DNA from 2 places in the Paenibacillus sp. JT22N15 genome. Region 1 is predicted to be linked to the other one. Evidence: riboswitches for the same ligand, from Rfam matches in the RefSeq annotation. Region 1 holds a riboswitch; the other holds the start of a gene.

Region 1 (5,310 bases):
TCAGCCTTTGCGGCAGCGGTGGCAGACAGCTACCCTTGCAGCAAGGGCTTTTTTTCTTGAAAATGGTGCATAATACGTTTTAAAGAAAAATGCCCAGCCAAATAGCAGCGATTTAACTTTACTTTAACCAAGGAATGCTATTATACTAATTGTCGAAAAATGGACAACATCATAGAGAGCGAGGGAAAAGTCATGAGAGGCGATGAGTCCGATTTGCCTATTGTATCGATCGTCATGCCCTGCTATAACGAGGAAGAAGCGCTGCCGGAAACGGTGCGGCAAATGTCCCTGCTGCTGGAACGGCTGGTGAAGGAGAGAAAGGTGTCCGAGCACAGCAAAATGCTGCTTGTAGACGATGGCAGCCGCGATAAAACGTGGTCGCTCATTGATTCCTTTCACCGGAGCAACCGTTTTGTGAGCGGGCTGAAGCTTTCCCGGAACGTCGGGCATCAGCGGGCACTGCTGGCAGGCTTGTTGACGGCGAAGGAATATGCGGATTGCATTATTTCCATCGATGCCGATTTGCAGGACGATATTACGGTGATCGACCAGTTTATTGAGAAGTACAAGCAGGGCTATGAAGTCGTGTACGGCGTGCGGAACAAACGAACGACCGATACGATGTTCAAAAAGTTCAGCGCGCAATTTTTCTACAAATTAATGATTAAGCTTGGCGTAAATGTCGTTTATAATCATGCGGATTACCGGATGATGAGCAAGAAGATCGTTGACAAGCTGGAGGAGTACCAGGAGGTCAATCTATTCCTGCGTGGCATTATTCCTACCATCGGCTTCAAATCCGACAGTGTGTATTACGATCGTCTGGAGCGAACCGCCGGCGAATCGAAATATCCACTGAAAAAAATGCTTATCTTCGCATGGGAAGGCATTACCTCGTTCAGCGTGTCTCCTATCCGCGCGGTGTCGGTTGTCGGCTTTTTTATGTCGGTCATGAGCCTAGTGTTCGCCCTTTATGTATTCGTCAGGCATTTGCAGGGCAACACGGTATCCGGCTGGAGCTCGATGATTCTTTCGATTTGGTTCATTGGCGGCATTCAGCTGCTGTGCATTGGACTAATTGGCGAATATATCGGCAAAATTTACATTGAAACGAAGAAACGCCCGAAATACTTCGTGGAAACCGTGCTGCATAACGTTGTGCCGGTGGAAACGAAATCGCAGCAATTACAAGAGACGAGGTGACGAATGGAATCGCTGCTGCTTAAAGCAAAATCGAATACGCAAGTTTTGATCTTCCTGCTCTCCTTGTTTGTCATTACGAGAATATTGCTTTATTTTGCAGGCTTTCTCGGCATGAATCTGTTTTCGAACTATCAAATTCCGCCGGACTATACGGTCGTGCAGGGGCATGATTTCACATCGAGCCAGCTCTCGATCCAGACGGATATTTCACAGCTGAAGAAGCCGAGCTTCGAGGATCTAAGGAAATTTGACAGCGTATGGTACTTGGGAATTGCCGAAAATGGCTATGATACGTATAACATCAACGAATCGCATCCTAGTGCAAATTGGGTGTTTTTCCCTTTATACCCTTTGTTAGTCTTTTTGGTGGAGTCTATTTCTAAATACGATGCGACAGTCGTGGGATCGGTTTTATCGAATTTGTTTTTGCTCGTATCACTTTTTTATTTTTATGGCATTTGTTTAAAAAGAGGACTGAAACAGGAGCACGCCCAAGTCGCGGTGCTGCTGCTGCTCATTTTTCCGACCGCCATCTTCTATGCCGTGCCTTATACAGAGAGCCTGTTCCTCATGCTGTCGCTAATGACCGTCTATTATGCGATGCAAAAACGATATTTTCTCGCGTTTCTGTTCGGGGGCTTGTCCGCTGTGACGCGCAATTTGGGCTTCGTCAACTTGTTTTTCGTTGTGGGTACGCTGTTGATCGAACACAGGCTGTACCGTTTCAAGTGGAAGGACACGAAGTATTTAGGCTATGCAATCATTTCGGCGCTGCCGCTAGCCGGTTATCTGTTGTACATGAAATGGCTTACTGGCGATTTGCTGGCTCCGATTACCGAGCAAAGCATCAACTGGTATCGCAAGACGGTTGCTCCGTTCTCGAACTATATTCATTTTATCCAAAAGCCTTATTTCTCAGGAAATGGCGGCTGGGAAAATGGCCTGCTTGCCTTTATTATCGCGAATGCCGTCCTCGTCATTTTTGCTGCCTTTCTTATTATGCGCTGGAAAGATATTCGCCGTAATGCTCATGAATGGCTGTTTTTTGCCTATGGATTGCTGCTTATGCTCATTCCGTTCGCCAGCGCCGAATTTTTGCAGAGCATTCCACGTTATGTCATGGTTGCGTTCCCCTTCTACATTTATTTTGCGGATGTGCTGAAAAATAATAAGGCGCTGCAAATGTTTTATTTCATGATGTTTTTCCTGCTTCATATTGTGTATGCGATTTGCTACTTTAATGGATATTTTTTCGTTGTATAAATTTATGAAAAAATAAATTGACGAAATTTGCGCTTAAGGTGTACAATAGCACCATATTACTTTAGCTCGTACTTTATACCTAGATCGTTTAACGAAAAGGCAAACTCAGGGAAACCTGATGTGCGCAAAGCTACAGGGGCTTCATTCCTAACGGAATATGCTCGCCAGCTACCGAATTCAACATCGATTCTTCCTTTATTAATCAAGGTAGACTTTGTTCTTTCGGGAGCAGGGACTATCTTTTTTTTATTGCTTACACGAAAAGGCAAACTCAGGGAAACCTGATGTGCGCAAAGCTATAGGGGCTTCATCCTTAAACAGGATATGCTCGCCAGCTGCCGAAGCCCGACATAGCCTCCTTTGCCTGATGAAGGTGCGGCGTGTTCTTCGGACCACGACCATCATTCGCTCGGGGGAGGAACTTACTATGAAAACTACAAAATTCGCTCTTACACTCCTTATGCTCGCTTCGACATTACTCTGGGCACTCCCTGCTAGCGCGCAAACCAACTTTTACAACGGAGCATGGATCGGCACTTGGCCGAACCAAAGCTTGAACAACATCGCTGCCTACGAGCAACTAATCGGTGGACACCAAGATGTTGTACATACTTTTGTCAACTCGAACCAAGGGATTAATGAATGGAAGGGCTTTATGGACTATGTAAATAATAATGGTTCGATTAACCTACTTACCCTTGAGTTTAAAAATAAAAATTACAAAGAATATTCGACTGCTGATATTAATAGAGGCGTAGTAGACGCTTACCTGAAACAAACGGCAAAACAACTGGTTAACTGGCAAGCAGCTAACAAAAACCCTGAAATTTGGCTTCGCATTTTCCACGAAGGCAATGGCAACTGGTACGGCTGGGGCGTTGGCGACAGCACAGTTAACACAAACGAGACTTACAAAGCGGCATTCCAACGTGTCGTTACGATTTTCAGAGAGCAAGGCGCAACGAATGTGAAATTCATGTACAACGTAAACGCTGAAAATGTTGGCAAAAACGCATCGTTTACAGCTATGTACCCAGGCGATGCTTACGTAGACCTGCTTTCGATCGATGGCTACAACTTTGGAACGAAAGAATCGTGGAGCTCGTGGAGAAGCTTTAACGACGTATTCTACGCTTCGTACCAAGCGCTGACAAGCATTTCGAGCAAGCCGATCATTATCGCTGAAACTGGCACAACAGAAAGCGGCGGCAGCAAAAACGAATGGGTTATTGATGCGATGAATCAAGTGCAATCGCCAGCGTACAGCCAAATTAAAGGCTTGATCTGGTTCAACGAGAACAAAGAGCTGGACTGGCATATCGATTCGTCGGCTGATAGCCTGAGCGCTTACCAAACGCTGCAAAAAACGCTTTAAAAGATTAGACGGGGCTAGTCGTCAAGTCCTGGTCTCAACTCTATCAAACACTGGCTGATATAATACTAAATAGGTATTCTGAGAAAACTCTAATTTCGCGTAAACCGCGTAAAATTAGAGTTTTTTCGCTTTTTTTCTACACTTTTGCCAATAAGATTACAATGTTAAGAAGAAAAATTAACTTTTAAAGGGGCAAGGATTGTGATAAGATAACTTTGAATTTGAGCCTTAGCCGCCAAAAATATCATATTTCCGGCCGATTTAACAAATATCGACAGCGAAATTAGACAGTATAGTCAATCCATGTTGTAGATTAGTCAGAAAAGGAATGGAATTATGGCGAATAAATAGAGCGCAAAGGATTGGGGTTATTTGAAAACAAAAGCTAGGTACATATTAACAACGCTATCCATTGCTATCATGATCGTGTATCTAGTATGGAGACTTGTACAAACACTCCCATCTGGCTGGTCATTAATTTTTGGATCGTTGTTACTATTTTTTGAAATCATTTCTATTTTTCAATCCGTTTTATTCCACATTCTTCTGCTAAAACCCACTGAAAGAAAGCCTGCGCCATTACCTGACAACCTTTATTCTGTGGATGTTACGATCGCTACCTACAATGAACCGCCATCCTTGGTTAGAAAAACCATACTTGCTTGTAAAAACTTGAATTATCCGGAAAATCTGTTAAACATTTGGGTGTGTGATGATGGAAAGCGAGCGGAAATGAGAGAATTAGCCGAAGGTTTAGGCGTTCATTATCTCGATCGTCCCGGAAATGAACATGCTAAAGCGGGTAATTTGAATCATGCGCTGACGAAGATGAAGGGCGATTTGCTCCTTACTTTAGATGCCGATATGATGCCCAAACCGGATTTTTTACAGCGAACGGTAGGATTTTTTGCAGAGAATGAGAAGCTTGCTTACGTACAAACGCCCCAAGTTTTTTACAACGAAGATATTTTCCAATACAACTATTACCAAGGGCGCAACATTCCGAACGAGCAAGATATGTTTATGCGGCTTATTCAATCTGGAAGAGACCGTTTTAACGCTGTTATTTATGTGGGCAGCAACTGCATCTTCCGGCGCAGCGCCATTGACCATATTGGTGGTTTCGTTATCGGTACGATAACAGAGGATTTGGCTACAGGGATGAAGCTTCAATCCAATGGATTTGATTCTTATTGCTTGAATGAGGTGCTGGCACTAGGACTAACGTCTGAGTCCATATCCGATCAAATCAAACAGCGGGCCCGCTGGGCAAGGGGCACGATACAGACGACGAGGATGTCCAATCCGCTTGAGGCTAAGGGTTTATCTTTGATGCAGCGCCTGCTTTATTTCTCCAACCTGCTGTATTGGTACTTTGGCGTTACGCGCTTTATGTACATATTGTCTCCTATGCTCTTTTTGACCTTTGGTGTGGCGATTCTTGAAACAAGCTTGAAACAACTGCTTAT
Region 2 (5,310 bases), on a different contig from region 1:
AATATCATCAAAATTTTTCTCTGACATCAAATCAATAACCGCTTTTTTTAACGCTTCCTGGGTTTTGAGTATTCTCCGATCCACTTTAGCCAACTGGGAATCACCAATCTTTCTTTAATAATAGACAATGATGATGCAACTGTTCATTACTTAACAAATCCAGCTCATTTAGCAATTGCAGATGTCCGGTGTCTGTTTATAATTATAGACGTGAGTACATTAATGAATCAAGGAATAGTAGAAATTCAATGTTTTTGATGTCCGAAAAACGCATCGGGGATTATACGTAAAAAACGGGGGGAAAGAACAATGGAACGTCTATGGACGAAATCGTTTACGCTCATGACGATAGGAAACCTATTTTTGTTTAATGCCTTTTATATGCTGTATCCGACGATGCCGCTATTCATCACACAGATGGGAGGCAGCGAATCGCAGGTCGGGCTGGCGATGGGCGCGTTTATGCTGTCCGCCGTTATTTTTCGCCCCATCGTCGGCGGGATGCTGGACCAATTCGGCAGGCGCCCGTTTCTCATTTGGGGGCTTATTCTGTTCATCCTGGCAATGTATATGTATAACTGGGTTGGAGGAATTGTTGTGCTGATGGGGCTCAGAATTTTGCATGGTATGAGCTGGGCCGTTTCTACAACCGCCTCAATGACAGCGATTACAGACATGATTCCAGCGGGCCGCCGCGGCGAAGGAATGGGATGGTTCAGCACATCCATGACCTTGGCTATGGCAGTCGGTCCGATGTTCGGGCTCTGGGTGACAGAGAACCAGTCGTACAGCGCTTTGTTTTTAATCGCCGTCGTCCTCTCTGCGATAGCGCTGCTCCTGACGTTAGGAGCAAAAATGCCCTTCCAGCCCAAAACGGGCGTAAGAAAAATAGAATTGTTCGAAAAATCCGTTTTGCCGATTGCGGCATCCGTCTTTTTTCTGTTTATCGCGTATGGGGGCATTACAACATTTGTTCCGCTGTTCGCTAAGTCGATTCAGGTCAATTCCGGCGCATTCTTTCTGGCCCTTACTGCATCACTGGCACTCAGCCGTCCCATTTCGGGAAAACTTTCGGATCGATACGGAGAGATTTCTGTTATCGTACCAGCCCTTGTCATTACGATTGGCGCCTTGATTGTGCTCAGCATGTCGACCGGCTTAGGCGGTGTGCTTGTTGCGGCGATTTTATATGGCATCGGGTTTGGCTCCGCGCAGCCGGCCCTTCAAGCGGCAACGATCCGTCTGGCCCATCCAGAGCGAATCGGAGTTGCCAACGCCTCGATATCGACTGCTAATGATCTTGGCATCGGGCTCGGTGCGATCGTGCTAGGCTGGGTTTCCCAGTATATGAGCTATCAGGCGTTATTCACGGTCAGCGCTTTGTCTGTTGCGATTTCCTTGCTGCTGTTCACTTTATTTGTGAAACGTTTGTTGAAAAATAATGAATAAATGGAGGAACAATCAAATGGAATATGTGAAACTCGGAAATACGGGCTTGGATGTATCCCGAATTTGTCTGGGCTGTATGGGCTTCGGAGTAGCCGTGCAAGGAGGGCTTCAATGGATTATTAATGAAGCAGACAGTCGTCCCGTTATTAAAAAAGCACTAGAGCTTGGTATCAATTTTTTTGATACAGCTAATGTATATTCAGCCGGATCAAGTGAGGCGGTTATTGGACCTGCTTTAAAGGAATATGCAAATCGGGATGAAATCGTGCTGGCTACTAAGGTGAATGGGCGCATGCAGGTCCAAACGGTGCCGGACTTTCTCGAAAGGCCATTATGAGCGAGATTGATAAAAGCCTGAAACTCTTCAGAAAGAACCTGTAACCTCACCTATTGTTGGTGCTACAAAAATATCGCATATTGAGGATGCTGCAGCTGCTCTTTCCATAAAGCTGACACCTGAAGAAATAGCCCAGAAAGATGATCTTGAAAAGAATAAGCGGATCAATGGCTGGACGCCCATTATCTTGTGAATACATATGCCGAACCTTTTAGACAATAAAGGAAAAATCGATACCACAGAAACGCGGTGATGCGTTAAACTGAATGCTTATAAAGATGGCTGTCGAGACCTTCTCGACAGCCTGATGCCGCCTAAATGGCGGCTTTTTTGTTTTAAAATTTTCATAGCGTTACGTATCAAGGAAGATAAATCTGCGCAGGATTATTTCGTTCTAGTCTATCCAAGTTTCGTCTCCTCCCATAGACTTTCATTCTCTTCATATTAATAGGACCCCTCTCCCAAAAACTTTTTGTCGAATGAAAATATAAAAAAATGTAAAAAACGTAACTATTTGATGAACGGATTGTTTATAGATTAGGAATGGAATAAAACAAACATAAAATGGATAAAGGCATACCTATGGAAACATAGGGACGCAAAGCCATGGCCTAAGGCATCAGACGATGCTACGGTTGACAGGTTGCTGGAAAATGGGAGCAGACTGTCCAAAATCCGGGCAGTTTTTTATTTATCAAAACAAGTTATTGGGGGTAATTTGATGAAACGTTTTTATTATCCATTAACACATGCGCAAAAACGAATTTGGTATACCGAGCAGTTTTACCCCGGAACGAGTATTGCCAATTTGAGCGGTTTTCTCAAGCTTAGATCGCATGAGGGAATGGATTGCAGCAGGAAGGGAACAAAACCGTTGTCCAGCAAAATGGCAAACCAGCCGATTCAGTAGTCAAGCTGGAGGTGATTATGCCGGTAGCTGTAGCTATTAACGTATCACGAACGGTAGGCTGGTTTACCTCCCAATATCCGGTTGTGCTCGACATGAGCTATACGGACGATTTAGCCTATCAAATAAAACGGGTGAAAGAAGATTTGCGCCATATTCCCAATAAGGGAATCGGTTATGGCCTGCTGCGATATTTGGCAGCTGATGAGCATAAAGCAGGGCTCACCTTCTCATTCAAACCGGAAATCAGCTTCAACTATTTGGGGCAATTCGACAGCGAGGTGCAAACAGACTTGCTTTCACCATCCGTATACGATATGGGCGCGCAAACAAGCCCGGAATCTGAAGCGCTGTATGCGCTCAGCTTAAGCGGTATGGTAAGAGGCGAACGCCTCGTTGTGTCTTGCGCCTACAATAAAAAGCAATATTTGCGAGCTACGATAGATCAGCTGATGGATCGCTTCCACCATCATTTGCTTGTATTAATTCAGCATTGTACAGCCAAGACAGACAGAGATTTCACACCTAGCGACTTTACGGCGAGCGAATTGCAGCTCGAAGAGGTCGGAGATATTTTTGACATGCTGGCAGAGAAGTTTGGCTAAGAGAATGAATTAGCGCGCAGTTTAACTTGCTGCGGAATGGATAGAAGGAGGCCAAGCACAGGTGAACGGGATTACTTTTCAGAAGGATCAAGTACAAGATATTTATTTTTTATCGCCTATGCAAGAGGGCATGCTGTTTCACACGCTTCTGCACCCCGGACAGAGCTATTATATGGAGCAACTGGCCATTTCGGTGAAAGGCTCATTTCGCAAAGATTTGCTGGAACAAAGCATGAACGTGTTGATGGATCGGTACGATATTTTTCGTACCGTATTCCTCCACGAGAAAATCAACCGGCCGGTTCAGGTTGTATTCAAGCAGCGAGCGTTCCATGTTCAGGAAATAGATTTATGTGATCAGCCCCAAGAAGAGCAGCAGCGACAGCTTGCTGCCTTCAAGCAGCAGGATAAAATGCTGGGATTTGATCTGTCCAAAGATATTTTAATGCGGACGACCGTTTTTAAGACAGGTGAGGACACGTATGAATGGATATGGAGCTATCACCACATTATGCTGGACGGCTGGTGCTTTGGCATTATTGTAAAGGAGCTGTTTCAGATATACAGCGCCTTGCTGAATCATAAGCCATACGAGCTGCCCGTCTCGAAACCATATAAGGAATATATCAACTGGCTTGGCAAGCAGGATAAGGAGGCTTCGCTTGTCTTTTGGTCGAGCTATTTAGCTGAATTTGAGGGGCAGGAGTCTTTCGCCGAGCAGCGCAGCAGACGCAGGGAGGAAGGTTATTCGTCAGGCGAGCTTCATTTTAAGCTTGGAGAGGAAGACAGTGAGGCTTTCTCTAGACTGGCAAGAGAGCATCAGGTTACGTTAAGCACAGCGATTCAAGCCGTTTGGGCTATTCTGCTTAGCCGTTATCAGCGCAGCAGCGATGTGTTGTTTGGAGCAGTTGTATCGGGTCGTCCCGCTGAGATTAGCGGTGTGGAGAGTATGGTGGGCCTGTTTATCAACGTAATCCCAACCCGTGTCCAGATCGTACCGGATATGACCTTCAAGCAATTAGTATCGGAAATGCAGAGACTTTCAGTGCAAACCGAAGCGCATCAGTACGTGCCGCTTTATAATATCCAGAGCCGAATAGGCCAGCAGACGTTAATTGATCATATTGTTGTGTTCGAGAATTATCCGCTTCAAGAGGCCGGCAAACAAAGTGACGAGCAGAGTCTGGGATTTACGATGGGTGACATTCATATTTTCGAAAAAAGCAATTATGATCTTAATCTTCTCGCTGGGCCTGGCAAAGAGATGGTGATGAAGCTAGCATACAATGCCAATGTGTATGAAAGCTCCTTCATTAAACGCTTGAAGGCGCAGCTCATCTACATGATCCGCCAGCTCGTGAGGGAGTTCAATAAGCCGCTTGGTGAGCTTGAAATTGTGCCGGAGGAAGAAGCGCATCGCTTATTCGCTTTTAACCGTCTGGATGGCCGGGACGGGGAAATGGCAGCAGCAAGCAATATGACGCTTGCTCAGCGATTCGAATGGCAGGTGGAGAATACGCCGGAACATCTTGCCCTTTCTGCTCCAGATGGATTATTTACTTATGCTGAGCTGAACGCTCGTGCAAATAAGCTCGCTTACGTGCTTCGCGGCAGAGGAGTTAACGACGGGACTATCGTTGGTCTGCTCGTTCACCGCTCATCAGATATGATTGCAGCTATTTTAGCCGTTCTTAAGGCTGGGGCGGCGTACGTCCCAATCGATCCTGCGTACCCAGAGCAGCGAATCAGCTACATGCTGGAGGATAGCGGAGCGAAGCTGCTGCTCACGCAGTATTCGTTGACAAGCGTTATCGAGAAAGTAGAGTATCAAGGAACCCTTCTGTACCTCGATGATCCAGAGCTGTATAAGGAAGCTGCCGCCAGCAATTTAGACACTGGGGAAGCGCCAATAGACACATTAGCGACGACTCCCGGAGGCTTGGACAGGCTTGCTTATGTGATGTACACTTCTGGTACGACTGGCCAGCCTAAGGGGGCGCTGATCACACATG

Evidence for each region. A riboswitch is a leader RNA that binds a small molecule or an ion and turns the genes downstream of it on or off. The one in region 1 is predicted to bind cyclic di-GMP.
Region 2: another riboswitch for cyclic di-GMP. It lies ahead of AC50X8_RS08470 (condensation domain-containing protein); the one in region 1 lies ahead of AC50X8_RS29030 (glycoside hydrolase family 26 protein).

What each region holds. Positions count from the first base shown of each region.
Region 1 is NZ_JBXENV010000020.1:34,148-39,457, reverse strand. Features, by position in the region: gene AC50X8_RS29040 (glycosyltransferase family 2 protein) at 160-1,203, shown strand; gene AC50X8_RS29035 (mannosyltransferase family protein) at 1,207-2,466, shown strand; cyclic di-GMP riboswitch class I at 2,555-2,642, shown strand; cyclic di-GMP riboswitch class I at 2,721-2,809, shown strand; gene AC50X8_RS29030 (glycoside hydrolase family 26 protein) at 2,894-3,841, shown strand; gene AC50X8_RS29025 (glycosyltransferase) at 4,262-5,310, shown strand, end outside.
Region 2 is NZ_JBXENV010000003.1:539,258-544,567, reverse strand. Features, by position in the region: gene AC50X8_RS08490 (TetR/AcrR family transcriptional regulator) at 1-93, opposite strand, end outside; gene AC50X8_RS08485 (MFS transporter) at 310-1,449, shown strand; partial or broken gene AC50X8_RS08480 (aldo/keto reductase) at 1,466-1,809, shown strand; partial or broken gene AC50X8_RS08475 (transposase) at 1,860-1,997, opposite strand; cyclic di-GMP riboswitch class I at 2,350-2,437, shown strand; gene AC50X8_RS08470 (condensation domain-containing protein) at 2,636-3,298, shown strand; gene AC50X8_RS08465 (non-ribosomal peptide synthetase) at 3,360-5,310, shown strand, end outside.